Regions from separate parts of the Vibrio sp. M260121 genome, predicted to be linked through region 2. Evidence: predicted binding sites of a transcription regulator. Region 2 holds the regulator's gene; each other region holds the start of a gene.
The links. The regulator PurR, encoded in region 2, represses purine synthesis genes. The targets are predictions, from matches to a motif close to TNANGNAAACGTTTNCNTNA.
Positions count from the first base shown of each region.

Region 1: the regulator PurR is predicted to act here: its motif matches at 6,509-6,528, upstream of glpX (class II fructose-bisphosphatase).
Region 3: the regulator PurR is predicted to act here: its motif matches at 3,188-3,207, upstream of pyrD (quinone-dependent dihydroorotate dehydrogenase).

Region 1 covers NZ_JATABF010000008.1:95,105-105,804, forward strand. The annotation lists partial or broken gene cytR (DNA-binding transcriptional regulator CytR) at 1-640, shown strand, start outside; gene QTO06_RS07165 (SPOR domain-containing protein) at 809-1,360, shown strand; gene hslV (ATP-dependent protease subunit HslV) at 1,650-2,201, shown strand; gene hslU (HslU--HslV peptidase ATPase subunit) at 2,231-3,562, shown strand; gene QTO06_RS07180 (1,4-dihydroxy-2-naphthoate polyprenyltransferase) at 4,373-5,290, shown strand; gene rraA (ribonuclease E activity regulator RraA) at 5,366-5,887, shown strand; gene zapB (cell division protein ZapB) at 5,995-6,237, opposite strand; gene glpX (class II fructose-bisphosphatase) at 6,585-7,592, shown strand; gene QTO06_RS07200 (helix-turn-helix transcriptional regulator) at 8,554-9,168, shown strand; gene QTO06_RS07205 (DUF3135 domain-containing protein) at 9,289-9,651, shown strand; gene QTO06_RS07210 (GIY-YIG nuclease family protein) at 9,648-9,935, opposite strand; gene QTO06_RS07215 (DUF805 domain-containing protein) at 10,165-10,587, opposite strand; gene QTO06_RS07220 (5-carboxymethyl-2-hydroxymuconate Delta-isomerase) at 10,651-10,700, opposite strand, start outside.
Region 2 covers NZ_JATABF010000004.1:99,673-110,372, reverse strand. The annotation lists gene QTO06_RS04200 (TVP38/TMEM64 family protein) at 1-109, opposite strand, end outside; gene QTO06_RS04195 (TfoX/Sxy family DNA transformation protein) at 230-820, opposite strand; cyclic di-GMP riboswitch class I at 937-1,026, opposite strand; gene purR (HTH-type transcriptional repressor PurR) at 1,312-2,316, opposite strand; gene QTO06_RS04185 (hypothetical protein) at 2,337-2,486, opposite strand; gene torD (molecular chaperone TorD) at 2,761-3,408, opposite strand; gene torR (two-component system response regulator TorR) at 3,642-4,355, shown strand; gene elyC (envelope biogenesis factor ElyC) at 4,471-5,277, opposite strand; gene cmoM (tRNA uridine 5-oxyacetic acid(34) methyltransferase CmoM) at 5,392-6,183, shown strand; gene mukF (chromosome partition protein MukF) at 6,186-7,523, shown strand; gene mukE (chromosome partition protein MukE) at 7,504-8,229, shown strand; gene mukB (chromosome partition protein MukB) at 8,232-10,700, shown strand, end outside.
Region 3 covers NZ_JATABF010000013.1:62,010-72,709, reverse strand. The annotation lists gene QTO06_RS09830 (NAD-glutamate dehydrogenase) at 1-2,832, shown strand, start outside; gene pyrD (quinone-dependent dihydroorotate dehydrogenase) at 3,384-4,394, shown strand; gene QTO06_RS09820 (cell division protein ZapC) at 4,559-5,101, shown strand; gene rlmKL (bifunctional 23S rRNA (guanine(2069)-N(7))-methyltransferase RlmK/23S rRNA (guanine(2445)-N(2))-methyltransferase RlmL) at 5,613-7,736, shown strand; gene QTO06_RS09810 (glutaredoxin family protein) at 7,755-8,006, shown strand; gene QTO06_RS09805 (ABC transporter ATP-binding protein) at 7,984-9,903, shown strand; gene QTO06_RS09800 (DUF3466 family protein) at 9,911-10,700, shown strand, end outside.

The DNA of each region.
Region 1 (10,700 bases), on a different contig from region 2:
TACAGATCTGCCGTTTGATGTCAGCAAGCCTGAACAGAAAAACCTGCCACCTATGGTGATGGCGTGTGAATTTGCTCCAGAGTTGGAACTGCCAACCGTTCATATCGATAACCTAACCTCAGCCTTTGAAGCAGTGAACTACCTTACTCAGTTAGGTCATAAGCGTATTGCTCAGATCTCTGGCCCAGACTCTGCTGCTCTGTGTCAGTTCCGCCACCAAGGTTACCAACAAGCACTGCGTCGAGCGGGTATTAATAAAGAGGAGCAATACACTGTTATTGCCGACTTCTCTTTTGACGGCGGAGTACAAGCCGTGCGTAAACTGCTTGAGCTTCCAGAGCCACCGACCGCTCTATTCTGTCACTGTGACACCATGGCAATTGGTGCTATTCAAGAAGCGAAGCGCCTAGGTCTGCGTATTCCTCAAGACCTGTCCGTAGTCGGCTTTGATGACATTCAGTTCGCTCAATATTGCGATCCACCGCTAACCACCATCTCTCAACCTCGTTATGAGATCGGTCGCCAAGCGATGTTGATGATGCTTGAGTTGCTTAAAGGTCACGACGTGCATTCTGGTTCTCGCCTACTCGAGACCAAACTTGTTGTGCGTGGCAGTGCAGCGCCACCGCCACTTCGATAAGAAAACTCTTCCGCAGCAACAACCGTTTCATTCTAAGCGACGCATTTAGCGTCGCTTTTTTATGCCTACTTTCCTGTACATAGCTAACAAGAATGTTCGAATAGGGTGTTTTCTCATTGCGTTCTGGATTAACATATTTGCCAGAATCCTTGATGACCTGAAGTAACCGTGGCAAATAGAGATTATGTAAGACGCGGACGCGGCGCTCCGAAAAAGTCTACAAAAAAACAACCTTCAAGAAAAAAACCTTGGCGTAGTGGTCTACTGGCAATATTGCTCGTGGGCGGTTTCGGCTATGGTCTGTATTTATTGAGCTCAGATCCAGAACCTGAGCAAACCGTTGTGGCAGAAAAGCCTGTAACGAATACCACCAGCAAACCAAAGCCGAAGAAAGACATTCCACCTCCACCAGAAGAAAAGTGGGAATACGTGGAATCTCTACCACAGCGTGAAGTAGAAGTCGTCGCTAAAGAAATTCAGGTATCCAAAGTACCTTATGTGATGCAGTGTGGTGCTTACAAAAACCAAAGTCAGGCAGAAGAGCGTAAGCTAGCTATCGCCTTCCAGGGCATGACGAGCCGAGTCATTAAGAAAGAAGGCAGCTCTTGGTATCGCGTTGTTCTTGGTCCATACAAGTTCAAACGAGATGCAGAAAAAGATCGTCACAAACTGCAACGCGCGAAGATCGAGCCATGTGCTATTTGGAAAGAGAATCTATAATTCTCACAGTTCGATAAAATACGGAGACCAACCGAGCGATCGGTTGGTCTTTTCTTTTAGCTAAAGGTCAGAAAAATGAGATTCCCTACTCGTTTAGCTTCACTGTAGGGAGTGACACAGGTAACACGCCACCAGCACGCCTTATCTCCCCCAACGCCATCGCTCTCATTCTTGTTCAAAAAGACAAAACACTCTGTCTATCATCGAAAAACAACTTCCCCTTGAATCCACAATTCATTTGCCCCATATACTTAATTAAATCCAAAGAGAAATAATTAAGAGGTCGACTGTGACTACCATTGTATCTGTACGTCGAAACAATAAAGTCGTCATCGCGGGTGATGGCCAAGTGTCGCTAGGCAATACCGTAATGAAAGGCAACGCGCGTAAAGTTCGCCGCCTATACAACAACCAAGTCCTTGCAGGCTTCGCTGGCGGTACAGCAGATGCCTTCACCTTATTCGAGCGCTTCGAAAGCAAGCTGCAAATGCACCAAGGCCATTTAACAAAGGCAGCTGTGGAGCTAGCAAAAGACTGGCGTAGCGACCGCGCACTTCGCAAACTAGAAGCCCTACTAGCAGTAGCAGATGAAACCGCTTCATTGATCATCACGGGTAACGGTGATGTGGTGCAGCCAGAAAACGATCTTATCGCTATTGGCTCTGGCGGCGCGTACGCACAAGCTGCAGCAACAGCCCTATTAGAAAACACAGACCTAGACGCGCGTGAAATTGCGGAAAAAGCATTGAACATTGCTGGCGACATCTGTGTATTCACCAACCATCACCACACTGTAGAAGAACTAGAATCTACAGTAGAGCTTCCTAAGCCAACCGCTTAAGAGCAATCGTAACGAAGTAAGGAAAGAATATGTCTGAAATGACTCCTCGCGAAATCGTTCATGAACTGAACCGCCACATTATTGGTCAAGACAAAGCAAAACGTTCGGTTGCGATTGCACTACGTAACCGTTGGCGTCGTATGCAGCTTGAAGAAAGCTTGCGTGTTGAAGTAACACCAAAGAACATTCTAATGATTGGTCCTACTGGTGTAGGTAAAACTGAGATCGCACGTCGTCTTGCTAAACTGGCAAATGCACCATTCATTAAAGTCGAAGCAACTAAATTCACTGAAGTGGGTTATGTAGGTAAAGAAGTGGAAACCATCATCCGCGATCTTACTGATGTTGCCGTGAAGATGACTCACCAACAAGCGATGGAAAAAGTAAAATTCCGCGCCGAAGAGCAAGCGGAGGAGCGTATTCTTGATGCTCTACTGCCGCCAGCTCGCGATGCTTGGGGTCAATCTGAGCAAAAAGAAGACACATCGAACACGCGTCAAATCTTCCGCAAGAAACTGCGTGAAGGCCAGCTAGATGACAAAGAAATCGAGATCGACGTAGCTGCACCGCAAATGGGTGTTGAGATCATGGCGCCTCCTGGTATGGAAGAAATGACCAACCAGTTACAAGGCATGTTCCAAAACCTAGCCGGTGACACCAAGAAGAAGCGTAAGCTGAAAATCAAAGACGCAATGAAAGCGTTGGCAGAAGAAGAAGCTGCGAAACTGGTTAACCAAGAAGAACTGAAAGAGTCTGCAATCTTCAACGTAGAGAACAACGGCATCGTATTCATCGACGAAATCGACAAGATTTGTAAGCGTGGTGAAAGCTCTGGTCCAGACGTATCTCGTGAAGGTGTTCAGCGTGACCTACTACCGCTAATCGAAGGTAGCACGGTATCAACGAAGCACGGTATGGTGAAAACTGACCACATCCTATTTGTGGCATCTGGCGCATTCCAAGTAGCGAAGCCTTCTGATCTGATCCCAGAACTACAAGGTCGTCTACCAATCCGTGTAGAACTTGAAGCGCTAAGCAGCAACGATTTTAAACGCATCCTAACCGAGCCAAAAGCATCTCTGACAGAGCAATACATTGCGCTGATGAAAACAGAGAACGTGGATGTAGAATTCACTGAAGACGGCATCACGCAAATCGCGGAAGCGGCATGGACGGTAAACGAAACCACTGAGAACATTGGTGCGCGTCGTCTACACACTGTGATGGAGCGTCTAATGGATGAGATTTCTTACGACGCGACTGAAAAAGCCGGTGAGAAATTCGTCATTAACGCGGCATACGTAAAAGACCGCCTAGGCGATACGATTGAAGATGAAGATCTAAGCCGCTTTATTCTTTAATAACGCTCTATAGAGTCCAAAGCCCAGAACGATGCTTCTGGGCTTTTTCGTTCAGAATAACGGTGACTTTAAGAGGTTCTAAACAAAAAGAGTTCGTCATCCTAACGAGCTCAAGCGAGACTATGGATCGAGTAGCAACGCACTCCAACTCTTCATCCTTCACTTCAACCCAGAGCACAAACGGACAGTAGATTCTGAATCACCTCGTCCCTCGTTGTTCAGAATGACAATTACTTTAGCAAGCTCTAAACAAAAAGAGTTCGTCATCCTAGCGAGCTCCAGCGAGACTAAGGATCTAATAACAACTCACTCCAACCCTTCATCCTTCACCTCAACTCACAGCACAAACGGACCGTAGATTCTGAATCACCTCGCCCCTCGTTGTTCATAATGACAATTACTTTAGCAAGCTCTAAACAAAAAGAATTCTTCATTCTAGTGAGCTCCAGCGAGACTAAGGATCTAGTAACAACGCACTCAAACTCTTCGTCTTTCACTTCAACCTAGAGCACAAACGGACAGTAGATTCTGAATCACCTCGTTCCTCGTTGTTCAGAATGACAATTACTTGAGCAAGCTCTAAACCCAAAGAGTTCGTCATCCTAGCGAGCTCAAGCGAGACTAAGGATCTAATAACAACGTGCGCCTTACCCTTCTCTTTCCCCCAAAGCGCCATTTTATTACCTCAAATATGGAAACTGTGTTCCTTCTCCGTAAGCCTTTGACTCTTAATTGAGTTGTTTCAGGTCAATAGCGTAATGGGCGCTTTGTGCTTATACTGGGCACATTGGTTACTAGCACGAAATATCCATGAAACAATCATTGCAGATCTGGCTTGAAGCCGCTCGCCCAAAAACATTACCCCTCGCACTGGTGTCTATTTTGACCGGTAGCGTACTCGCCTACTCTGCGGGTCACTTCTCGCTGACGATTGCCATTATGGCGTTTGTCACGGCAACCCTACTGCAAATTTTGTCGAACCTTGCGAACGACTACGGCGATGCAGTGCAAGGCACGGATAACGACAACCGTTTAGGCCCTCAGCGCGCAATGCAGTCTGGCGCGGTCACAGCGCAGCAAATGAAAGTCGCGATCATCTTCAACATTATTCTGACGGCAATTGCTGGCTTAACTCTGGTGTTTTATGCACTGAGCTCTTTTGAGAGCATCATTACCTTTATCGGCTTAGGCATACTTGCCATTATCGCGGCGATTGCTTACACCATGGGTAGCAAGCCTTACGGTTACGTCGGCTTAGGCGACCTGTCCGTTTTCATCTTCTTTGGTTTACTTGGTGTCTCTGGTACCTACTTCCTGCATACCGGTCATGTGGATGCGACATTGTTCTTACCTGCATTGGGCTGCGGTTTGTTAGCGGTAGCAGTGCTGAACATCAACAATATGCGTGACATCGAGAACGACAGCGAATGTGGTAAGCGCACCATGGCTGTTCGACTTGGCCAACGCAAAGCAAAGCAATACCACTTCATTTTACTTGGCGGTGCACTATTGGCTTTCGCGGCTTACCTGCTTATTCAAGACAAGCCAGTGTGGATTAGCCTGCCCTTCTTGATCAGCATTTACGTGGTGGCTCATCACGGTAAAGCGGTTTGGGATACCGAAAAGCCAGCACAAATCGCACCTATGATGCCTGTTGTTGTGAAATGCTCACTGGTCACTAACGTTTTATTTGCAACAATTGTGGTAGCTCAAACTCTGATGAGTTAAAAAAGGATTGTCATTGCATTGACTTAATGCCTAGATATACTCAAAGACAACAGTTTCTGTTTAGAAAGGTACGCTATGGAATACAATACCTCAGCACTCTGTGATATCTATCTTGATCAGGTAGATGTAGTTGAACCAATGTTCAGTAACTTTGGCGGCCGAGCGTCATTTGCCGGGCAAGTGACGACAGTTAAGTGCTTTGAAGACAACGCACTGATCCGCGAAACGTTAGAACAAGATGGTATCGGACGAGTATTGTTGATTGATGGTGGCGGTTCCCTACGCAGAGCCTTAATCGATGCAGAAATCGCAACGCTTGCAGAAGAAAACGAATGGGAAGGAATTGTCGTTTACGGTTGCGTCCGTGAAGTGGACGAGCTGGAAGACATGAATCTTGGCATTCAAGCACTCGCGTCTATCCCTGTTGGGGCAGCAAACCAAGGTATCGGTGAAATCGACGTACCAGTGAACTTCGGTGGCGTTAGCTTCCTACCTGAAGATTACATCTATGCAGACAGCACCGGCATCATTCTTTCTCCTGAGCCTCTAAATGTAGATTTAGAGCTCGATGAAGAAGACGAAGGTGAGGAAGGTTAAACTAACCTCACTCCTTTATTAGCAACGAGCCAGTCGCTAAAAACCCATCGCCAAATACGCAAACACCCGCCGAAGCGGGTGTTTTTGATTCTGGATACTTAAGTGGATTATTCCACTTCGTCCATCTTGCCAAGTAGTGCACGAATGCGCTCTTGCCACTGTGCGTGTTCTTGTTGAGCTTGCTGAGATTTTTGCTCTAGCTCTTCACGCTGAGAACGAAGCTCGTTTGCTTCTGTTTCAAGCTTCACTTTATCTTCTTTCAGCTCTTCGACTTCCATCTGAAGAAGAGTGATTGTGTCAACTGCAGTTTGAATTTTCGATTCTAGTTGTTCTAGTACTTCAAAAGACATCTTGGCCTACCTATTGTTATTCCGTTGGGACGATGCGCGAGCATTCGCTTGCACCTTACCTATGAGGTTCATTCTACTCAGCGTAGCGACGAGAAACACTTACTATATTCGATATTTTGCATCATTCGGTTAAAAAATCGGCGCAATCTCACTAAACGCTGACTTTTCTTATCATCGAAGCATTTTTGCGCAATGCATTTTCCCATCACTACCCCATAAACTCACCCAAGTATTGATCAAATTCAACTTAGTTAAAGTAAAAGCTCAGCAAAAAGGCAAACGTTTAACTGACGATGTGATAAAATCGCCGCGCAAATTATTCTTCCCTCTTGTTACTTGGAGACATCATGAAACGCGATTTAGCAATGGCATTTTCCCGTGTTACTGAAGGTGCCGCTTTGGCTGGTTACAAATGGCTTGGCCGTGGCGACAAAAACGCAGCGGACGGTGCTGCAGTTGAAGTGATGCGCACCCTGCTGAACAAAACAGACATCAGTGGTGAAATCGTTATTGGTGAAGGTGAAATCGATGATGCACCAATGCTGTACATCGGTGAGCAAGTGGGTATAGGTGGCGACGAAGTTGATATCGCTGTAGACCCAATCGAAGGCACACGCATGACCGCTATGGGCCAATCTAACGCCCTAGCAGTATTAGCTGCGGGTGAGAAAGGCAGCTTCCTTAAAGCACCAGACATGTACATGGAAAAACTGGTTGTTGGTCCAGGTGCAAAAGGCGTTATCGACCTAGGTAAGCCACTTAAAGAAAACCTAGAAAACGTAGCAAAAGCACTGAACAAGCCTCTTGATACGCTAGTCGTTATTACGCTTGCGAAGCCTCGTCACGATAAAGTGATCGCAGAGATGCAAGCAATGGGCGTTCGCGTATTCGCTGTGCCAGACGGTGATGTAGCTGCTTCAATCCTAACTTGTATGCCAGATAGCGAAGTAGACATGATGTACTGCATCGGCGGCGCACCAGAAGGCGTAGTATCTGCAGCAGTAATTCGCGCACTAGACGGTGACATGCATGGTCGTCTTCTTCCTCGTCATGAAGTAAAAGGCGATACGGAAGAAAACCGCATCTATGGCTCAGCTGAACTACAACGCTGTGAAGAGATGGGTGTAAAAGCGAATGTTGTATTGAAGATGGAAGACATGGCGCGCAGCGACAACGTAGTCTTCTCTGCAACGGGTATTACTAAAGGTGACCTACTAGAAGGCATCTCTCGCCAAGGCAATATCGCAACAACAGAAACCCTATTGATTCGCGGTCGCTGCCGTACTATTCGCCGCATCAAGTCTACGCACTACCTAGAGCGTAAAGACCCTGAAGTGCGCGATATCATTCTTTAAGCAGTATTCGAGGCTCCCACTCACTCTGAGTTGGAGCCTTTCTTTTCTGGTAAGTCATTTAAACTTCGTTTTTAATCGCGAGACTGAGAATCTAATTCCAGCAAGCTCTTAAGCTTTATTCCTCCTCCAGACCACAGAAACAAAGGATAATAGATTCTGAATCACACTCGTTCCTCGTTGTTCAGAATGACGACTACTTTAACAAGCTATAAACCAAAAGAGTTCGTCATCCTAGCAAGCTCAAGCGAGACTAAGGATCTAGTAGCAGCGCCCCCCAAACTCTTCCTCATTCACCTTAAATCACCGCACAAACGGACAATAGATTCTGAATCACACTCGTTCCTCGTTGTTCAGAATGACGATTACTTTAACAAGCTACAAACCAAAAGAGTTCGTCATCCTAGCGAGCTCAAGCGAGACTAAGGATCTAGTAACAGCGCCCCCAAACTCTTCTTCATTCACCTTAAATCACAGCACAAACGGATAATAGATTCTGAATCACACTCGTTCCTCGGTGTTCAGAATGACGATTACTTAAACAAGCCATAAACCAAAAGAGTTCGTCATCCTAGCGAGCTCAAGCGAGACTAAGGATCTAGTAACAGCGCCCCCAAACTCTTCTTCATTCACCTTAAATCACAGCACAAACGGACAATAGATTCTGCATCATGCCCGTTCCTCGATGTTCAGAATGACGATTACTTAAACAAGCTATAAACCAAAAGAGTTCGTCATCCTAGCGAGCTCAAGCGAGACTAAGGATCTAGTAACAGCGCCCCCAAACTCTCCCTCATTCACCTTAAATCACAGCACAAACGGACAATAGATTCTGAATCACACTCGTTCCTTGTTGTTTAGAATGACGACATATACCCAACAAATTCACACACAAATTAAGTCAACACTTTTCTTTACTAACCCTATCGCGCATAATATGTACTGACGTATAAATGGTGGGTATATGAAGACCGTAGATAGGATTTTGCAAATCGTTAAGCGTGATGGCTCTGTCACAGCGAAACAACTCTCTTCTGAACTGGGTATGACAACCATGGGTGCGCGTCAGCACTTACAAGGTTTGGAAGATGACGGCATCCTGTCGATTCATGATGTAAAAGTCAAAGTTGGTCGCCCAACCCGTCATTGGTCCCTTACGCAAAAAGGTCATGAGCAATTTGCTGATCGCCACGGCGAACTGACCATTCAGTTTATTGAAGCGGTAGAGCACATCTTCGGAAAAGACGGATTGGAGAAAGTCACATCTGAGCGTGAGAAACTCACCTTACAAAACTACCAACAGCATCTTGAGCAGTGTGACTCTCTAGAGAGCAAACTAAAGACATTGGTTACTCTGCGTGAACAAGAAGGCTACATGGCAGAATTAGAGAAAGATGAGCATGGGTTTATTCTCATCGAAAACCACTGCCCTATTTGCAAAGCCGCGACTCGCTGCCCAAGCTTGTGCCAATCTGAGCTCAACGTCTTCCAGTCACTTCTCGGCAGTGACACCAAAATAGAGCGAGCTGAGCACATCATCAGTGGCCAGCGTCGCTGCGTGTACCGCATTCAAGCCTAGTATTTCGACTCTCTTCCACTTTATTATGAATATACGCTCTTATTAATGAGACGATGCTGTCATTCCTTCTATCTCCGTTTCCGCATGGATTAAGCTTTTATTAATTAGGAGCAACGTCCAATGGATTTGGAGATAGCCATGCCAAGCACCCACAAACCACAAGTTTTGCCCTCATTCGATGAAATGGTAAAAATGGCAGAACGCGATCCCGAAGCCTTTGAGCAGTTTCGTCATAATATGGCAAAAGAGATGATAGAAGGTGCCTCAGAGCAGATGCAGCCAAGGTTATGGGCGCAACAAAGCCACATAGATAGAGTCATCCACAACTGCAAGAACCCCAACCACACCAATGTTGTGTTGATGAATGAACTACAAAAACAGGTGGTGAAATTTAGAGAGGCATTGCAGGGAGAAACTACCTCAACTAAAAAAGCCGATGTGGTTGAGTTGAGAGCGTTTAAAGGTAGGGATGATTTTTACTAAAACTCATTGGATAAATCGAGAAAGTCAGGATTCGTTTTTCTTACTAAATCTAACTTCCACTCTCGCTTCCATTGTTTCAGCTGCTTTTCTCGGTTTATGGCAGTTGCCATATCTTCGAACAACTCAAAATAAACGAGCTTGTGAACGTGATATTTCTTGGTAAAACCTTCAATGACTCCATTTTTATGCTGCCATATTCTTTGTGCTAGTTGGCTGGTAACACCAATATAGAGAACAGAGTTATTTTTTGAAGTTAAGATGTAAACGCAAGGTGTTTTGTCGATGGTTCATTCTCCTTAATGACTTGTTTTTAGTTTCCTATTGTGACCCGCCAGCAAAGTAAGCTTACTTCAAACTCGAAGTACTCGGTGAGTAGATTCTGAATCACGCTCGTCCCTCGCTGTTCAGAATGACAGTTAATTTAACTTACTATTAAATAAAAGAAACCCGTCATTCTAGCGAGCGCCAGCGAGACTAAGAATCTACGTCCAACGAGTCCAATATCCAAGGAGCTTATTTCGGCTCTGGGCCGTAGTCGTTCTGACCTGCAGTACCTTTCAAGAAACCACACTCAACCAGAATCCACAGGCCACAAATCAGAGAAATCGAAGCGATCATCATTTGCGGTGTCGATGGGTCTTGTGCTGCAGGATTCGTCATCGGCGTTGCAACTCGGCCAATGATCAATGGGATGTTTAACGCCAACCAGTAAATAGACTTATTACGGTCATGCCAGCGCTTAGTGGTGATCGCCAAATCTGGGATAAGAAGAATTAATAGGAAGATAGGCAGAAGAATATAAGAGAACGCAGGGAATAACTTACTGATGCCAGCACCAAAGCCCAAGATCATGATGTAGTAAATGATATTCCACATCCAGTAAGTTTTACGGCCTATACGACCTTGGAAAGAAAACAGTAATTCTTTAATCGACATCGAAACACTCAACATATTGAAAGTGCGACAACTCCTTGGCCGCACTAAGTAAATCTAGTGTGTCTAATTTACCACCTTCTGGAAGCAATCAATATCCATATCTCGAACATTAA
Region 2 (10,700 bases):
CTTGTTGCTGTGCTTTGGCGTTTTCTAGCGTTAAATATTGACCGAAGTTGACACCTAAAAAGATGATGGTCGCGAGTAGGATCAGTCCTAAAATCAGTTTCTTATTCATATCAATGGCTCCGTTTGGCTTCTTAAATAATAAGACAGAATGAAGTAAGAAAAAATTTCAAAAAAAAACCGCAGTGTGAAAACTGCGGCTTTTACTCAATGTCATGCTGAAATGATTGCTCTACGAGAGAGCACTCATCAACTCTTCCCGGCGAGACTGAGGTACGACGCTCCAATGTGTACCGTTGATAGCGCCTTCAAGCGCCCACAACAATTCAAGGCTTACCGTAGAGGCATGCGTATCTTGGATTGCTTTGTAAGCGTTTAGGGCACCTTCTTCTTCTAGTTGCTCGACAGAGTCAATGCCTGCTTTCTTCAACATACGTTCAGTTGCAAGGCGTAGATTAGGAAGGTCTTTCAATCGGTTAGGTTTGGCGCTCGCTTGTTGTTTTTTCTCTTGCTTAGCAGTCTCTAGAGATTGCTTTGCAACTTCAATCAAGCGATCGGTCGAATCCCATAGATCATCAGAAATAGCGTAGTATTTCGTAACGACTGGGAAACCACGTTTCTTGTAGACGTACGGTTTTAGTCCTTGAGTCTCGAAGTCAGATGAAGTTTGTTGGTCAGCTCGTATATGAAGTTGATTGTTCACAACTAGTGCAAACATCGTTTCATCGGCGAAGAGCCCAAAGCCGCCAAACATTGAACGCGACTTGATATTACCAAGTGCCTCAAACAGCTTCATTGAGTCTTTGAGTATCGGTTTATCCATGATGTGTTATCTCGGTGTAATTAATATTACGCCACCAAAAATCAGGTCCGAGAGATTAGCAAATGCATGCAGACACAATGTCATTAAAGGGTAAACTCACTTAATGCATATTTGCCATCGGTAACCCCGCTACCTTCCATCTAATAAGATGGTTCAGGCCGGAGGCTTTGCGTCCCACCCTTTCGAATGGTTTGCCCTGTGCGTGACTCTTTGAGAATACTTCGTATATTGAATTAACATCACGTTTCAAACACAAAAGTGTGATCTTGGTTCAGTTAATAGCGCTAAGTTGATGTGTTTTGTTTCATATTGCTGAGCATCTACTTGTCATACAAAAGCTTGATGTAGGAAATGGGCTACACCTTAATTAAAACAGCAACTTATCGAAGCTTAAGGTTGTATTCTTGAGCTGAAATATTAAGGGAAAGTTATTTTTAGATATTAAAAAAGCGCCCATAAGAGCGCTTTATAAAATGAGTTCGCAGATGAGGTTAGTTTAGTTTCTTAACCGTGTTGCGAACAACGATCTCTGGTTGCATCTCGAACACACGTTTCTCGTGTTCTTTGTCTTTGATGCGTTCCAAAAGGATCTCAAATGCGTTTTTACCCACACGACGTTTTGGTTGGTGGATAGTCGTTAGCGGTGGAGAAAAGTATTCTGCAAGCTCAATGTTGTCGTAACCGATCACGGATACATCATCCGGTACTTTGATACCGTTTTGCTGCAAGCGGCTCATTAAGCCTAGCGCCATTGTGTCGTTAAAACAGAAGACAGCTGTTGGGCGTTTTTCCATTGCTGTGATGTTATCTGCCGCCAGTACAGCAGTATCACATTCGAAGTTACCTTCAAGAACCCAATCTTCGTTAACCGTTAGGTTTGCTTCCGCCATTGCTCGGCGGTAACCAGCGATACGCTCTTGGCACGCTGCTTTTTCAAAATGACCGCTCAAACATGCGATGTCAGTGTGACCGTTATCGATCAGGTATTTCGTCGCGATGTAGCCGCCTTCTTCCGAGTTATCGATGATCTTATCTGCCTGCGAGCTCTCAGGGCCCCAGTCCATCACAACTTTTGGAATGTCAGAATGGCGGTCTAACATCTCTTTTAGCTCTTCCGTCAAGTCAGAACACATTACTAGGATGCCATCTACGCGTTTCTCAGCTAGCATGCGGATGTAGTCACGTTGCTTCTCGTAGATACCGCCCGTGTTACAAAGAATTAGAGTGTAACCTTGACGGTAACAGTAACTCTCAACACCATCGATGACTTCAGAGAAGAATAGGTTGGTTGATTGAGTAACTAACATACCGATAGTACGAGTAGAGTTGCACTTCAAGCTACGAGCAACGGCGCTTGGCGCGTAATTTAGTTCATCAACCGCTTTCATTACTTTTTCTTGGGTTGCTTCTGCAACAAAGCGAGTTTTGTTAATTACGTGCGAAACCGTTGTGGTAGAAACGCCGGCTAAGCGAGCAACGTCTTTAATAGTGGCCATAAATGATGTCCTGTATCGAGCTACTGAATACCGTGAGTGAAGACAACCATACGCTTAGGGTCTTGCACAAACCGAGCAACTGCAAGAAAGGGCATTGCTGAGATATTTGGCAGTGGTTGTTCCGAATCGGTATAAAAAGATTTGTAGCAACATTTGTTGCTGATACTCATATTCCCTTCTTTTATAAGTGAGGAATTAGTCAGCAATCATGTTAAGAAAACACAAAAACCGCTATATTTCAGCGGTTTACATATAAATCATATTTAATCGTTTGCGCTCACATTTTAGACTGATGTGGGCAGGCTGGCAATATTTTCAGCGGTTGTTTTGTGCCCTTGAGGTCACATTTTCACGGCTAAATTGGTTGGGATTCTCTAAGCCAGATTAAAACTAAACGAATAAAATAGGGAGCCTAAATAGCAGGCTCCCTAAAATAGGCGGCAATTATTCACCAAGAAGGTAGGTGCTGTCCAGTTTACAAAATGCAATTAATAGTTGCGCAACGCTAATATAGAAGCCAAATTCGTCGAACTGCTTACATTTAGCAGCAAACTGAGGTAGCCAAGTCAAAAGATGCTGTTGGATGAAATCGTTCTGCTTGTCGAACGCTTCTTCCATGTGCTTTTCTTGCTCTAGTTCGTTAGAGCGAATAATCATATTACCCAAGAAATCCAACTCTACCGCTAGGTGGTCAGCTGGCTCTTTCAGGTTTTCATCAACTTGCACGCCAAACTCTGCCATCAGTTTTTCCATCTCTTCTGCTGGCTTATCGTTTAGCAGGCCAGATTGGCCAATGTACATAGAGGCGTAAGGCAGTGCACCGTGCTTTTCTGTCTTAAGGAAAAGCTCGCAAAAGTCTGCTGCCAACTCAAGTTGTGCGTCTTCACGATCCTGCAGACGGTTAAGTGCATCAACAAGGGTATCCACAGCTGGTTTTAATGACTCATTTTCACCAAGGCCAGCCAAAAAGCTTCGAATTTCAACACTGTGGTAGCTTTCTAGTTCTTTCTCTGTCAGTTCTTTTGCGAACAGGCTAGAAAACCACCAATAGATTTCTGCGCGTTTCTCGTTAAAAGCTTTCACTTCTTGCATTTTTTTGCTCCTAAATGGTTATCCCCTAAGTGTAAACAATTAAGATGAATAGCAGTAACTATAATTGTTATCCATTATGGGAAAATATGCGCGTTTATGAATGGCTGTAAATAAGCTTGCTTTGAATCAATAAAAACGCAAAATCTTGCTTTTTAATGTATCTATGACTAGAAATGTTACTAGTTATGAATAGAATACGTCTTGGAAAATAAAAAAGACAGAAAGTGGTGTAAATGAGCTATCACGTATTAGTCGTAGAAGATGATGTAGTAACTCGTAGTAAGCTTGCGGGCTATTTCCAAAATGAAGGCTACAAAGTTAGTGAAGCAGAGAGCGGGGCAGAAATGCGCGAAGTGCTTCAAAGTGGCGATGTAGACCTGATCATGTTGGATATTAACTTGCCTGGCGAAGATGGCCTTATGCTTACGCGTGAATTACGCAGCCAATCAGATATCGGCATCATATTAGTGACAGGACGCACGGATAGCATTGACAAAATCGTTGGCCTAGAAATGGGCGCAGACGATTATGTGACAAAGCCTTTTGAACTAAGGGAATTATTAGTTCGCGTTAAGAACTTGCTGTGGCGCATTTCAGCGGCACGTAGCGGTTCGCAAAAGACAGCGAACGACACTAATGAAGAACACATTGTGCGCTTCGGTGAGTGGACGTTTGACATTCAACGTCGTGCTCTAAGCCGTAACGGTGAGCCAGTGAAACTAACCAAAGCGGAATATGAGCTATTGGTGGCACTGTCTTCGTACCCAAATCAGGTACTAAGCCGCGAGCGTATTTTGAATATGATCAGCCACCGAGTGGATGCGCCAAACGATCGTACTATCGATGTACTGATTCGACGCATGCGCGCTAAGATGGAGTTTGATCCAAAGAACCCACAAATCTTTGTGACCGTTCACGGTGAAGGCTACATGTTTGCAGGTGACTAAATCATCGCAATAAAGAAAAAGGAGAGCATCGGCTCTCCTTTTTTGTATCTGTTATTTCTGTAAAGACAATCTAACGATAAGCTTTATTAGCGACAACGTTTTTGCTAGGCAGCAATTAAGGTTGTGCGACTTCAGGCTCTTCTATCTCAACCATTGGCGTTTGTCCTACGTTGTCACGCAGTTTCTGCCATAACCCGCCAAGATACTCATGCCAGTACAATTCCGTTTGCTCTAAGTAACGAGCTTTCGGTGCGTACTTTTGCCATGGCTGTTCGATATCATCAATCGCCATAAAGTTCGTTGGTGCGGGGATGGGTTTAATACCCGCAGCGTTGAACTCATACAAAGCACGTTTCATGTGGCTAGCAGAAGTCACTAACACAATATCTTTTTGTTTTACGAAGGCTGCCGCTTGGCGTGCTTCTTCCCAAGTGTCTTTCGCGTCTTCCAACAAAATGATATCGGATTTGGCCACACCAAGAGAAAGCGCAACGTTCGCCATCATACGAGCATGGCTTATTTCAGAGCCGCCAGCGTAGCCTGACAGAATGAGTTTTGCACCTGGGTACATACGCAAAATACGAATGCCTTCGGTGAGTCGCATCAGTGCTGTGCGACTTAATTGAGAAGTGGGCGGGATCTCATTGTCCACCACATGTCCGTTACCGAGCACCATGACATAGTCAACGGTACCAGAAACAGGTAAAAACGCTTTATACTCGCGCTCAAGAGGCATTAACAGCTTGGTTGAAACAGGTTGGAAGGCAACAAGAAAAATGCCGACGAAAGAGAATAGAACAACAAAGCAGCCAGTTTTACGTTTTGTGGTAAAACTAATGAGAGCAAGACCTAACAAGCCTATGATTAACAATGCCGGAAGAGGCATCAACAAGGCTGACATAACTTTTTTCAGCTCAAACATACATAAATAGTCCGAAAAAACATCAATTGATAATAAAAATGAGGATAACCCTCTTTATTCCTGCTTTCCTTGTGACAGAATAGCGGCACAATCCGTTATGATAACTCAGCAGAAGTGACAGAAGACCGCAATTTCGACGATATCGCCCACAAATTTGCAAAAAATATTTACGGCTCCGATAAAGGGGAGATCCGCCAAATCATTGTGTGGGAAGATTTTCTACAGATTCTAAGTGAATTAGACGCCGACCATCAAGCCCTGCAAGTCCTTGATGCGGGTGGTGGGTTAGCACAATTGTCGCAAAAGCTTGCTCAGCTCGGACATCATGTCGCTTTATGTGATCTATCTTCGGAAATGCTGCAACTAGCAAAGCAGGATATTGAAAAAAACGGTTTGCTTGAGCAGTATCGCCTGATTCATTCACCTGTCCAATCCATTGGTGACCATATGGAAACGCAGGTGGACCTTGTCATGTTTCATGCCGTCATGGAGTGGTTGGTCGACCCGAAAACCGCACTCGAGACCGTTTTGGAACAGGTCAAGCCGGGGGGCATTGCTTCGGTTATGTTCTATAACCACCACGGCTTAGTCTATAAAAATGTGGTTTGTGGCAACATTCCTCATATTTTAGACGGCATGCCTCACCGGAAAAGATTTAAACTACAGCCACAGAAAGGCCTAAAACCCGAAGAGGTCTATCAATGGATAGAAGATTCTGGTTTTAGTATTTGTGGCAAATCTGGTATTCGTTCCTTCAGTGATTACATAGGCAATATGCAATACATGGGCGATTACGAGTTTGAAGATGTGTTGGCGCTAGAAAAACAACTTTGTCGACAAGAGCCATACCTCTCATTAGGCCGCTACATTCACGTGTGGGCTAAGAAGAACGATAAACAGGAATAACGATGAGTGAGATGACTCTCAATGCTGCAGAGCAACCAATCGATGAGTTGGTTGGCTGGGTTAAGCAGCACGATTTCTCGTTGAACCTGACCACTGAGCGATTGGCATTTTTGATTGCCATCGCTGTACTAAGTAATGAAAGGTTCGATGAAGAATTGGGTGAAGGTGAATTGCACGACGCATTTGCCATCGTCACTCGACTTTTTGATGAGACCGGCGAAGCTTCGGCTTTCCGTGCGAACAATGCCATCAACGAGATGGTTAAGCAGCGTCTGATGAGCCGTTTTGTCAGTGAGATTACTGACGGAGCGAGCATTTACCGCTTGTCGCCATTAGCGATAGGAATTACCGACTACTACGTGCGTCATCGCGAGTTCTCGAAACTGCGTCTTTCTATCCAGCTATCGATGGTAGCGGATGAAATGGCAAAAGCGATTGAAGCGGCACAAAAGGGTGGCACTCCGGGCCACTGGAAGAAAAACGTTTACGGAATTTTGAAATATTCTGTAGGCGAGATCTTCGATCAAATCGACCTTAACCAACGTGTGATGGATGAGCAACAACAGTCTGTAAAACAACAGATTGCTGATCTGCTTAACAAAGACTGGCGTGAAGCGATCAACAACTGTGAAGCGCTACTGTCAGAAACGTCTAGCACGTTGCGTGAACTTCAAGATACACTGCAAGCTGCCAGTGATGAACTGCAAACTCAGATCCTAGATATTCAAGAAATTGTTTACGGCGATCCTGAGCTTGAGTTCATCGAAGAAGCCTTGTTTGGTCTGCAAATGAAGTTGGACCGAATCACAAGCTGGGGTCAGCAAGCGATCGACCTTTGGATTGGTTACGACCGACACGTACACAAGTTTATCCGTACTGCCATTGATATGGATAAGAACCGTGCGTTTAGCTCGCGTCTGCGTCAATCCGTCAAAGATTACTTCGATGCGCCTTGGTATCTGACTTATGCAGATGCGGAAAGGCTTTCTGACCTTCGTGATGAAGCCCTAGTACTGCGTGATGACGAGGTAACGGGTCAAGTTCCGATGGAAGTAGAATACGAAGAGTTTCAACAAGTCAATGATGAGTTGGCAGAGCGAATTGGTGACATGCTGAAAGCGCATAAAGATCAAGGCTCACCAATCGACTTGAGCGTGGTTCTGCGAGATTACCTTGCACAACACCCATACACTCATCACTTTGATTTAGCTCGCATTGTCGTTGATCAGGCGGTACGTCTGGGTTACTCAGAATCCGACTACCAAGCTGTTCAGCCAGACTGGAAAGCAATCAACGAATTTGGGGCAAAGGTACAAGCGAATGTCATCGACCGATACTAATGAATACATGTCAGAGAATCTGGCAAAAGCAATTTCTAACCCTCTGTTCCCAGCGCTAGACAGCATGCTTCGAGCAGGGCGTCATATCTCAAGTGAAGATCTAGACAACCACGCGTTGTTGTCGGATTTCGAACTTGAGCTTTCTTCTTTCTACCAACGCTACAACACCGAATTGGTGAAAGCGCCAGAAGGTTTCTTCTACCTTCGTCCACGTTCAACATCTCTGATTGGCCGTAGTGTCCTTTCTGAACTGGATATGCTGGTGGGTAAGGTACTGTGTTTCCTTTACCTAAGCCCAGAGCGTCTTGCGCACGAAGGCATCTTCACTAACCAAGAGCTGTACGACGAACTGCTTGCTCTAGCAGATGAAAACAAGCTGATGAAGCTGGTGACGAACCGTGCTACCGGTTCTGACCTTGATAAAGAAAAGCTGTTTGAAAAAGTACGTACGTCACTTCGTCGTCTACGTCGTCTAGGCATGATCATCAACATCGGTGAAACAGGTAAATTCAGCATCAGTGAAGCGGTATTCCGCTTTGGTGCCGATGTACGTGTTGGCGATGATATGCGTGAAGCGCAACTGCGTCTTATCCGTGATGGTGAAGCAGTAGTGCACACCAAAGAGCCAAGCCAAGGCAGCCTATTGTCTGAAGAAGATCAAGACGACCAAGCCCAAGAAGAAACAACAGAAGAGGGTGAAGCATGAGCATGATTGAACGCGGTAAATACCAATCGCTGACCATGGTCAACTGGAACGGCTTCTTTGCCCGCACGTTTGACATCGATGGTCTGGTCACCACGCTATCAGGTGGTAACGGTGCAGGTAAATCAACCACAATGGCGGCGTTCATCACCGCATTGATTCCTGACCAAACGCTACTGCACTTCCGTAACACGACAGAAGCGGGCAGCAGCCAATCGTCTCGCGACAAAGGTTTGTACGGTAAGCTACAGCCGGGCGCGTGTTATGCGGCGCTAGACGTGGTGAACTCACGTAACCAACGCCTATTGTTCGCAGTTAAACTGCAGCAAGTTGCTGGCCGTGATAAGAAAGTAGACATCAAACCGTTTGTTATCCAAGGCCTTCCAAGCCATGTGAAACCAACGGATATCTTGATTGAAAGCGTATCAGCGACTCAAGCTCGTGTACGTCAAATCAACGAAGTAAAAGAATCGATCGCGGAATTTGAAGGTGTTCAATTCAAAGCGTTCTCTTCTATCGTGGATTACCACGCACAGATGTTCGAATTCGGTGTGATTCCGAAGAAACTGCGTAACTCTGGTGATCGCTCTAAATTCTACCGCCTGATCGAAGCATCGCTTTACGGTGGTATCTCAAGTGCAATCACGCGCTCGCTACGTGATTACCTTCTGCCACAAAACGGCGGCGTGAAGAAAGCATTCCAAGATATGGAATCAGCACTGCGTGAAAACCGCATGACGCTAGAAGCGATCAAAACCACGCAAGCCGACCGTGACTTGTTCAAACACTTGATCACAGAGTCGACTAACTATGTGGCCGCGGACTACATGCGTCACGCGAATGATCGTCGTAACAAGCTAGATAAAACACTGTCATTGCGTTCAGAGCTGTTCGGTTCTCGCGAAACTCTTGTCGAGCAAAACAACCTGCTTAACCGCGTTCAAGAAGAACTAGAACTGTTGGTTGAGTCGGAATCTGCGCTAGAGCAAGATTACCAAGCGGCTTCGGATCACTTGCAACTGGTGCAAAACGCACTGCGTCAGCAAGAGAAGATCGAACGCTACCAAGAAGATCTTGAAGAGCTAAGTGAGCGTCTTGAAGAACAAATGATGGTAGTGGAAGAAGCGCAAGAACGCGTGATGATGGTGGAAGAGCAAGCGACCGTTGCGGAAGAAGAGGTGGATAGCCTTAAGACGCAACTGGCGGACTACCAACAAGCACTCGACGTTCAACAAACTCGCGCCCTTCAGTATCAACAAGCGGTTCAAGCGCTGGAAAAAGCGAAGCAACTACTTGGCGATGAGAGCCTAACAGCAGAATCGGCACAAGCGCTTGTCTCTGAGCTTAAGAGCAAAGAATCAGAAAGCACCAACGCGTTGCTATCGGTTAAGCACAAACTGGACATGTCTTCTGCAGCAGCAGAGCAGTTCGAAACCGCGCTTAAACTGGTACAAAGTATCGTTGGTCAAGTTGAGCGTAAAGACGCGTCTGAACATGCGAAAACCGCAATTGCTAAAGCGCGTGAATCTCAGCAAGTTGCGCAAAACGAACAGCAATGGCGTGCACAGCACCGTGACCTTGAACGTAGCCTTAACCAGCAACGTCAAGCGCGTGAGCTAGTCAACGAATACCAGAAGCAGTTCCATGTTGAATTGACTGACGAAATCACGTTTGAACAAGAACGTGACCGTCACGCGATGCAAATCGACTCGCTAGAAATGACGCAAGAAGACGTGCGTGAGCAACGCAGCGAACAGCGTCGTCTAGAGCAAGATGCAGCAGCGGAAATCAACAAGCTAGAAGCCATTGCTCCAACTTGGATTGCGGCGAACGATGCACTAGAAAAACTGCGTGAGCAAAGTGGCGCTGAGCTAGAAGATAGCCAGTCAGTCATGAGCCAAATGCAAGTGGTGCTTGAGCAAGAGAAGACCCTTTCTCTGGCGAAAGACAAACTGGCAGAGCGACGCAGCCAACTTGACACTGAGATTGAGCGTCTTGCTTCTCCTGGTGGTTCAAACGACCCTCGCCTGAAAGGTTTGGCAGATACACTAGGCGGCGTATTGCTGTCTGAGATCTACGATGACATCACGATTGATGACGCGCCTTACTTCAGTGCGATGTACGGCCCGGCTCGTCACGCTATCGTTGTATCTGACCTATCTGGTATCGAAGAGAAACTGGTAGAGCTAGACGACTGTCCAGAAGACTTGTACATCATTGAAGGTGACATCGATGCCTTTGATGACAGTTCATTCGATGCAGAAGAGTTAGAAGGCGCGGTATGCGTTCGTATGAACGAGCGCCAAATGCGTTACTCTCGCTTGCCTGAAATCCCACTGTTTGGTCGTGCGGCACGTGAGCAGCGTTTAGATCTACTACGTAACGAACGTGAAGAAGTAGTTGAGAAGCACGCGAAAGCAGCATTCGATTCGCAAAAGATGCAGCGTCTGTACCAAGCGTTCAACGAGTTTGTG
Region 3 (10,700 bases), on a different contig from region 2:
CGCTACATGCGCCAAGTTGGCTTCCCATTCAGTCAACAATACATTGAAGATACCCTTAGCCATTACCCTGACTTAGCAAGAGGTCTGGTGAATCTATTTGCTAAGCGATTCGATCCAAAACACAAGGGCAGTGAGAAAGGTCAGAACGATCTCATTAAGAAGATTACTGAAGAATTGGATCGTGTGGAAAGCTTGGATGATGATCGTATTATCCGTCGCTACATGGAAATGATCACAGCAACGCTTCGTACTAACTACTACCAGTTGGACGAAGATAAGCAGCCAAAACCTTGGTTATCATTGAAGATGAAGCCAAGCGAAATACCAGATATTCCTCAACCTGTACCTGCATTTGAAATCTTCGTATACGCACCGGATATCGAGGGTGTACACCTACGTGGCGGTAAAGTCGCACGTGGTGGTCTGCGTTGGTCGGACCGTCAAGAAGACTTCCGTACTGAGATTCTTGGACTAGTTAAAGCACAGCAAGTTAAGAACACAGTTATTGTCCCTGTGGGTGCAAAAGGTGGCTTCGTATGTAAACGTCAGCACACTCTAACTAACCGTGATGACATCTTTGCTGAAGGTCAGCGTTGTTACAAACGCTTCATTCGCGCGCTTCTTGATGTTTCCGATAACATCATCGAAGGTGAAGTTATTCCGCCGAAAAGTGTTGTGCGTCACGATGAAGACGACCCATACTTGGTTGTCGCAGCCGATAAAGGTACAGCGACGTTCTCTGATTTGGCAAACTCTGTATCGGACGAGTACAGCTTCTGGCTAGGTGATGCGTTTGCATCAGGCGGGTCTAACGGATACGACCACAAAGCAATGGGTATCACTGCGAAAGGTGGTTGGGAGTCGGTGAAACGCCATTTCCGTGAGATGGGCATCAACTGTCAAACCACTGACTTCACAGCAATTGGTGTTGGTGATATGGCAGGGGACGTGTTTGGTAACGGCATGCTGCTATCTAAGCATATTCGTCTGCAAGCTGCGTTTAACCACATGCACATCTTCATTGATCCAAATCCAGACTCAGCCACCAGCTGGGAAGAGCGTAATCGCTTGTTTAATCTACCACGATCAAGCTGGGAAGATTACAACGCCGAGTTGATCTCTCAGGGCGGTGGCATTTTCTCACGACGTTCTAAATCGATCCAACTAACGCCAGAAATCCAAAAAATGTTGGGCACGAAGAAAGCGTCTCTAGCGCCAAACGATCTGATTAAGATGATCCTGCAAATGGAAGTGGATCTGCTTTGGAATGGTGGTATCGGTACTTACGTTAAAGCTTCTAGCGAGACACACACCGATGTTGGCGACCGTGCAAATGACGTACTCCGTATCGATGGACGTGATTTAAAAGCGAAAGTCGTTGGTGAAGGCGGTAACTTGGGTATGACTCAGCTTGGTCGTATCGAGTACGCAACCACTGGTGGTCGTGTAAATACCGACTTTGTTGACAATGTTGGCGGTGTAGACTGCTCGGACAACGAAGTGAACATTAAGATCTTCTTGAATGGTTTAGTATCGAATGGCGATCTAACGGTTAAACAACGCAACCAGATTCTTGAATCGATGGAAGACGAAGTGGGCGAAATCGTATTGGACGATGCATACCGTCAATCTGAGTCTATTTCGGTGACTGAACAGCAAGGTGTTGGCATCGTTAAAGAGCAAATCCGCTTTATCCATACAATGGAGAAAGCAGGGTACTTGGATCGTGCTCTTGAGTACATTCCAGACGATGAAACCTTGATTGAGCGAGAGAAACAAGGTCTTGGTCTGACACGTCCTGAACTTTCAGTACTCGTAGCTTACGGTAAGATGGTTCTGAAAGAGCAATTGGTTGCTGACGAAATCGCAAATGACGAATTCCATGGAAAACAACTGGTTGCTTACTTCCCAAGTGAGTTACGCCGTAACTACAAAGATCAAATGGTAAACCACCCGCTGCGTGCTGAAATTATCGCAACAGCGCTGGCAAACCAAATGGTTAATGAAATGGGCTGTAACTTCGTGACTCGTCTTCAAGAAGAGACGGGGGCGAGTGTGGTTGATATTGCGAACGCTTACAGCGCGACGCGTGAAATCTTCGAACTGGAAGATATTCTTAAGCAAACCCGTGCACTTGATAACGTTGCAACTGCAGAAGCACAGTATGAGATCATGTTTTATGTACGTCGCGCATTGCGCCGTATCTCTCGTTGGTTACTTCGCAATCGCAGCGGTAAGAGCACAGTAACTGAGCTCGTGGCGCTATATAAAGACGATGTTCACACTATTACTGAAACGCTAGACACTATGCTAGTTGCATCAGAAGTGGAAGAGCATAACGAACTTGCTCGGAAATGGATTGAGCGTGGAGTAGAAGAGAAACTTGCGCACCACGTAGCTCGTCTCTCTAGCTTACAATCAGCACTGGATATTTCGACAGTAGCAAGCGAAACGGGTAAAACGGTTGAGCAAGCCTCGAAGCTTTACTTCAATCTTGGTGACCGTTTATCACTTCACTGGTTCTTGAAACAGATCAATAGCCAAGCGGTTGATAATAACTGGCAAGCTCTTGCTCGTGCAGCATTCCGTGAAGATCTTGATTGGCAACAACGCCAACTGACGGCTCAAGTTCTAACTTGTGGTTGCTCAACAGAAGATCTAGACGTGATGCAAGCACTCGAAGATTGGATGACAACGAATGAGCTGTCATTGCATCGTTGGGAGAGTATCTTGAATGAATTCAAAGTTGGTTCCGTCCATGAATTCGCCAAGTTCTCTGTAGCACTTCGAGAATTGGTTCTACTTAATCTGAATTGTTCTTCGAACGAATAGCGCAAGTGACTTTGACAAAGGCCTCGCAATAGCGGGGCTAATTATATGGTCCGCCTCACTCTCAAGCCCTACGCTTAGAGTAGGCTCTCAGAACGAGGTGAACCATATGTCTACTCTGATACAAAAAATAGCACCTAGTTGCTTTGGGGCTTTTAAGGATAATCTGGCGCGGATATCATCGTGGAGCGGGGAAGTTAATGTTCCCAACGAGGACTCCGAATACATTAGCGCAAACCAACTCCGTTATTACTAAAATTGTAGTTGCAATAACGGGGCGGACCATACATTTTTATGTTTAAACCATTAAAATTCATCACAAATAGTGACACTGTAACGTTAATTTTAAGTTTTCATGACGTGAAATCGTTTGCTTTTAATGAAAAAGCTAACAATTTTGTATAGGAGATCTGGCGCTAATTAACTGTTTTTATGAGCAAAACTAAAATGAGACGTACTATTTTGCTGAATTCACTCATTTTCATTGAATTGCATTGAAAAACAGTAAATAATATTGACCCGTTTACACGGGGCTTTTTTCTTTCGGAGGCACAATGCTTTACCGTCTAGCCAGAACTGGCTTTTTCCAACTTGATGCCGAAAAGGCACATGATCTTGCAATCAAAAACTTCCAACGCTTTAACGGCACTCCTCTCGATCTTTTCTATCGTCAACAATTACCAAATCGTCCAGTAGAATGCATGGGGCTTACATTCCGCAACCCAGTGGGCCTTGCTGCTGGTTTGGACAAAAACGGTGAATGCATCGAAGCGTTCGACGCTATGGGCTTTGGTTTTGTCGAAGTTGGTACTGTTACGCCTCGTCCGCAACCAGGTAATGACAAGCCACGTTTGTTCCGCCTAGTTGAAGCGGAAGGTATCATCAACCGCATGGGCTTTAACAACCTAGGTGTGGATCATCTGGTTGAGAATGTGAAAAAGGCAAAATACAACTGTGTTCTTGGTATCAACATTGGTAAGAATAAAGACACACCAATTGAGAACGGGGCAGAGGACTACCTGATTTGTATGGAAAAAGTGTACGAGTACGCCGGTTACATCGCCGTGAACATTTCGTCACCAAATACACCAGGACTTCGTTCGCTTCAGTACGGTGAAGCGCTAGATGAACTGCTATCTGAACTCAAAGCGAAACAAGCTGAACTTGCAGAGAAACACGGTAAGTACGTACCACTTGCGCTAAAAATTGCACCGGATTTGAGCGATGACGAAATCAGCCAGATTTGTGAGTCTCTAATTAAGAGCAATATCGATGGCGTAATTGCCACAAACACAACGTTGGATCGTACAGTCGTTGAAGGTATGAAACATGCACATGAAGCGGGTGGCCTAAGTGGACGTCCGGTTCAATCTCGCTCAACAGAGGTTGTTCGTAAACTTCACCAAGAACTTGGCGATAAACTTCCGATCATTGGTGTCGGTGGTGTTGACTCTTACGTTGCTGCGAAAGAGAAAATGATGGCTGGCGCTCAACTTGTTCAAGTTTATACAGGTTTCATCTACCACGGCCCAGGTCTCGTACGCGATATTGTTAAAAATCTATAGTACAATCGCTAAATCGTTGAGAAATAGACGCTTGTTACTAAAAAAAGAGGAATTCGTTTCCTCTTTTTTTTTGTCCGTTCGTTTGTAAAATTTAAAAATCATGAGTAGGTAATTAAGCGTCTTACCTCTTATTACTGTTTAACTAGTCACAAGAGAACGGAATAATGCTTAAACCCAGCGACAAATGGAATTGGTATTTTGACGAGCAGAAAGCTTGCCTAATGCTGGATTTAGGGGAGGAGATGATTTTCCAAACCAATCTATGCCGTAAGCTGTTGGTCAATTGTGCCTTCTCAGACAATGAATTCACCGTTGATGACGCAAGCGCGTTCCAAACGTACAACGAACGAATCCGTTGTCTCGACATCAACGAATACCGTCAAGCCGAACTTACGCTTTATTGCGTAGCCGCGAAACGCTTTCACAAGCCAGTCCAGCCAAAGAGCTGGTTCTTCGATGCCCAATGCGATGGACACGAGCCAGAAGAAGGGGATATGGTCTTCCTAACAAACCGATATTCAGAAGGTGTGTTCGTCGTCCTAGAGCCAGGTGAAACATCAAGCCTGTGTGCTTATGTTGGACAGGAAGAGTTCCTACTAGACGGCAACAAAACGCTCCAGTTTGGTCAACCGATTAAAGTAATGCATGATCGCATGGTCTGTGCTAATCACTTATTCATGATGGCACCGATGGCGATGGTGGGTTAATTTCCTTTTGATTTTTTCTTTAATTTCGTTCCTTTGTTTGCATTAATCGACCGTACTAGGTCGATTTTTTTTGCCTAGAATTTTCCAAATCTCTCCTAATACACGCTCCAAACTCACCCTTAGGTGAGGGGATTTCGTATCTCATATATGAAGCAGCTCACTTTTATTTCACTTTTTTCATTTTAGCGTTTCCTTAAATTAGGCAACTTGGCGCCTAATATTTCACCTTTTATTCCCCTATATATTCATTTTGTAAGTAAATTACACACATAGGGTGGGTTTGGTATAGACCAAACTTACAGTAAATAAGCATTCACTTCTTCTATAGGGCTTGTTTTTATTAGGTAGTGAAAAAGAGACTTATTTCTTAATGAAAGGTGTTGTGTTTTGACTTTCAGCAGGAAGGGTTGGTGATGGATTGCGCTAACAAATCGAAAAAGCCTTTAAAAACGAGGCATTGATCGTAAAGTCAGGTATAATCAAAGCCATTTTTTATCGACGAAAGAACACTATGAATCAATATCTCGCGGTAACTTCAAATGGCATGGAAAACTTGCTTGTTGAAGAACTGACTAAACTAGGCATTGAAAACGCCAAACCAGTACAGGCTGGCGTAAAATTTAAAGCAACGAATGAACAGATTTACCGTTGCTGTTTGTGGAGCCGCTTGGCGTCTCGATTTGTACGTGTTTTATCGGAGTTTACCTGTAACGACGACATGGACCTTTACCTGTCAACGTCTGCAATCAACTGGGTAAACCAATTCCATAGCTCAAAGCGCTTTGTGGTTGACTTCAATGGCACTAACCGCGAAATCCGCAACAGCCAATATGGTGCAATGAAAGTAAAAGATGGCATCGTAGACTGCTTTGAGAAGAAAGGACTTCCTCGTCCAAATATCAGCAAAGAGCGTCCAGATATCCGTGTTCATGTCCGTCTACACAAAGATAAGGCAATCCTTGGTGTGGACATGGTGGGTAGTGGTCTTCATCAACGTGGCTACCGTCCAGAATCTGGTCGAGCTCCGCTGCGTGAAACACTAGCAGCAGCTATCGTAATGCGTTGTGGCTGGAATGGTTCTCAACCACTTCTAGATCCAATGTGTGGTTCTGGTACGTTGCTGATTGAAGCGGCAATGATGGCAGCGAACATGGCACCTGGCGTTAAGCGCAAACAGTGGGGCTTTGAAGCACTAGAAGACTTTGAACCAGAGCTTTGGGCAGAGATTAAATCAGAGGCAAATGTACAAGCTCGACGTGGTGTCAAAAAAGTTGACGCTAAGTTTTTCGGCTTCGATAACGACCCGAAAGTACTGAAGGTTGCACAAGACAACGCTCGTAGAGCTGGCGTGGAAGAGCTGATTACATTTGCACAAGGTGATGCAGCAACTATTACTCGTCCAGCTGGTTTCGAAGCCGGCGTTATCGTTTCTAACCCGCCTTATGGTGAGCGTCTTGGTACTGAGCCGGGTCTGATTGCCCTATACACAGCATTTGGTGGCCAACTAAAAGCAGAGTTTGGCGGTTGTAAAGCGTCTATCTTCTCTAGTTCAGATGAGCTACTAAGCTGTCTGCGTATGCGTGCGGACAAACAGTTCAAATTGAATAATGGTGCGTTACCGTGTCACCAAAAGAACTACAGCATTGCAGAACGCAGCGCTGACGAAGTGAAAGGCGCGGACACTAGCGTTCAAATCGCACCTGACTTCTCAAACCGTTTGAAGAAAAACATTGGTAAGATCGGTAAATGGGCTCGTAAAGAGAAGCTGGACTGTTACCGTATCTATGATGCAGACCTTCCAGAATACAACGTAGCGATCGACGTTTATGGCGATCAAATCGTGATTCAAGAATACGCGGCACCTAAGAACATCCCTGAGGAAAAAGCTAAGCGTCGTTTGACGGACATTATCCGTGCAACAATTCAGGTAACAGGCGTAGAAGCGAACAAAGTTGTATTGAAAGTTCGTGAGAAGCAGAAAGGCCGCAGCCAATATCAAAAACTAGGTCAAGTTTCAGAGACACTTGAAGTGAACGAGTATGGCGTGAAGCTGATCGTAAACCTTCACGATTACCTAGACACTGGCTTGTTCTTGGATCATAAGATCACTCGTCGTCGTCTTGGCGAAATGGCACAGGGTAAAGATTTCCTTAACCTGTTTGCTTACACTGGTAGTGCAACAGTGCACGCAGCCGTTGGTGGTGCTCGTTCTACAACTACAGTAGATATGTCTAACACGTACCTCAATTGGGCGAAAGACAACATGCAGCTAAACGGTTGTGTTGGTCGCCAGCATCGTTTTGAGCAAGCTGACTGTCTCCAGTGGCTTGAGAATGCCAAAGGTGAATACGATCTTATCTTTATTGATCCACCGACGTTCTCTAACTCTAAACGCATGGAAACCTCGTTCGATGTGCAACGCGACCACATTAAGCTTATGACAAACCTTAAGCGTCTGTTGCGTGTTGGCGGTACGATTGTTTTCTCGAACAACAAACGTCACTTCAAGATGGACGAAGCAGGGCTTGCAGAACTGGGCTTGAAAGCGCAGAACATTTCTTCTCAAACTCTGCCTTTGGATTTCTCTCGTAACAAACAGATTCACAACTGCTGGCTGGTTACTCACGCAGAATAGGGACGGAACAGTAAAAGGATGTTGAACGTGCTAACACTTTACAGCACTGAAGGATGCCATCTCTGTGAGATGGCGTTTGACCTCGTTGGTCAGATTGGCCTCGCCGAACAAACTCACATCGTCGACATTACGTTCGACGATGTTCTCTTTTCTCGTTACGGCGTCACGATTCCCGTATTAAAATATCAAGATTCTGAGTTGAACTGGCCGTTTGACTTAGAACAACTCACACATTGGTTGGATAATAATGGCATTACTTACCATTCATAACGCGCAACTTGCATTTGGTGACCACCCATTGCTAGATAAAGCAGAGTTCGCTCTTCAAGAAAACGAACGCGTTTGTTTAGTTGGTCGTAACGGTGCAGGTAAGTCCACGTTAATGAAAGTGCTTGCCGGCGACATTTTGTTGGACGATGGCAAGATTCAAATCACTCAAGACGTAGTTGTTTCTCGACTTGAACAAGATCCACCACGCAATCAAGAGGGTACGGTTTACGAATACGTATCTGGCGGTTTAGCTGAAATCGGCGAACAGCTGAAGATCTACCATGATCTTCTCGATCTTGTAGCTCAGGACCCAAGTGAAAAGAACATTAATCGTCTTGCTAAAATTCAAGAACAGTTGGATCACCTAAATGCTTGGCGCTTTGATGACCGTGTCAAGAACGTTCTGGGCGCTTTAAAGCTAAGTCCAGAAACCAAACTGACGGACTTGTCTGGTGGTTGGCAACGCAAAGCCGCTCTGGCTCGTGCACTTGTTTGTGACCCTGATGTACTGCTTCTTGATGAGCCTACTAACCACCTTGATGTTACAACCATCGAATGGTTAGAGAACTTCTTAAAAGACTTCAAAGGCTCAATCATCTTTATTTCTCACGACCGTGCGTTCATCAAATCGATGGCGACACGCATCGTTGACTTAGATCGCGGTCAATTGGCTTCTTTCCCTGGTAATTATGATCAGTACCTGAATGACAAAGAAGAGATGCTTCGTGTTGAAGAAATGCAAAATGCAGAGTTCGACAAAAAGTTAGCTCAAGAAGAAGTATGGATTCGTCAAGGGATTAAAGCACGTCGTACCCGTAATGAAGGTCGTGTTCGTGCCCTTAAAAAGCTTCGTGAAGAACGTCGTGACCGTCGTGAAGTGCAAGGTAAAGTTAACCTTAACATCGACGATGCTTCACGCTCAGGCAAGATTGTGTTTGAAGCAGAAAATGTTTCTTTTGCATTCGAAGGTAAAAAGATCGTCGACAACTTCAGCTTCAACATCATGCGTGGTGACCGAATCGCCCTGATTGGTCCTAATGGCTGTGGTAAAAGTACGGTTCTGAAATTACTTCTAGGCCAGCTAGAGACACAAGGTGGTCGTTTACATTGCGGCACAAAACTTGAAGTAGCTTACTTCGACCAGTACCGCGAAATCCTCGATCCTGAAAAGACGGTTATCGATAACCTAGCGGATGGTAAGCAGGAAGTGATGGTGGGCGGCCGTCAGCGTCATGCATTGAGCTACCTGCAAGATTTCTTGTTCGCCCCAAAACGTGCTCGTACGCCAGTTAAAGCGTTATCAGGCGGTGAAAAAAATCGACTGTTGTTAGCGCGTATCTTATTGAAACCTAACAACTTGCTTATTCTGGACGAACCAACCAACGATTTGGACATCGAAACGTTGGAACTTTTAGAAGAAATGCTTGCCAATTATCAGGGTACGTTACTGCTAGTGAGTCACGACCGTGAGTTCGTAGACAATACAGTAACAACCAGCTGGATTTTTGAAGGTAACGGCGTAATTGAAGAGTTCGTTGGTGGTTATCACGATGCTAAACAGCAGCGTGATCAAGTTCTTGCTTCACGCAGTCAGGTTGAAAAAGCAACGAAGAAAGAGAAAGTGGTTGAGGAAACTCCCAAAACTACGCAACCTAAGAACAATTCGAAGAAGTTATCGTATAAGCTGCAAAGAGAATTAGAGGCTCTTCCAGCTAAACTAGAACAATTAGAGTCGGATATTGAGACGCTACAAGAACAAGTGAATGACCCAGAGTTCTTCACTAAATCTGTAGAACAGACTCAACCGGTATTGGAACAGCTCGCTGCTGTAGAGCAGGAGTTGGAAATCGCGTTCGAGAGATGGGAAGAACTCGAAGCAATGCAACAGGACAGTTAAGAATTCCATGAATTGTAGTAATAAATTCAAACTAACCGCCGTCGCGATGATGGTTGGTACAGCAATGAATGCCAATGCAGCATTGTATCAAGTGGTTGAAGTAGAGCCGGAAGTTAATGGCGACGTTCTAGATTACCAGACCGCTTACGGTGTGGCTATTCAACAGGGTGATGTTGAAAACCCTGGGACAAACGCGCCATTCGCTCTAGGTTGTTTTGATGCAGGAGCGAACTGTACTTCAGACCAGTTTAAATTAGCAATTGAGACTCGTGCCGAACCAATTTCTGTTGGACAAGCGGTGGATGGAGTAAGTTACAGAGAAGAGGTTCCATTTGCTATGGATTCTAGCTTCTATACTGTTGATAATACATCTGATGCTGGCGATGATGAAGACTTCAAACGCTACTGTTATAATGAACTTGGTTATTCAACTTGTGACTCATGGGCAGCGTTAAACTGGAAGCCATGGCAGAAAGAGAAGTTTTATAAAGACTACGAGGCTTCAAATGCTTTGGTCGTAGTCGAAGGCAAACCTGATGCTTACAACAATAAGTATAACAATGTAATCAATAGCTTAACTGAAAACCTATCGGTTATTGGCAACCAAAGTGTTGTTAATGAAAATGATTCAACACTAGAGACAAGGAACACAGTTGTTGCGCCTGAACTACCAAATATTATAACGGAGGAAGGGCAAGCTAGCGTTGTAGAAAGTCACGCGTGGAACACTAATGGTACATTTACTGTTGGTAGTGTATCTCGAAAAGCTACCAATACTAATGGTACCCACCATACAT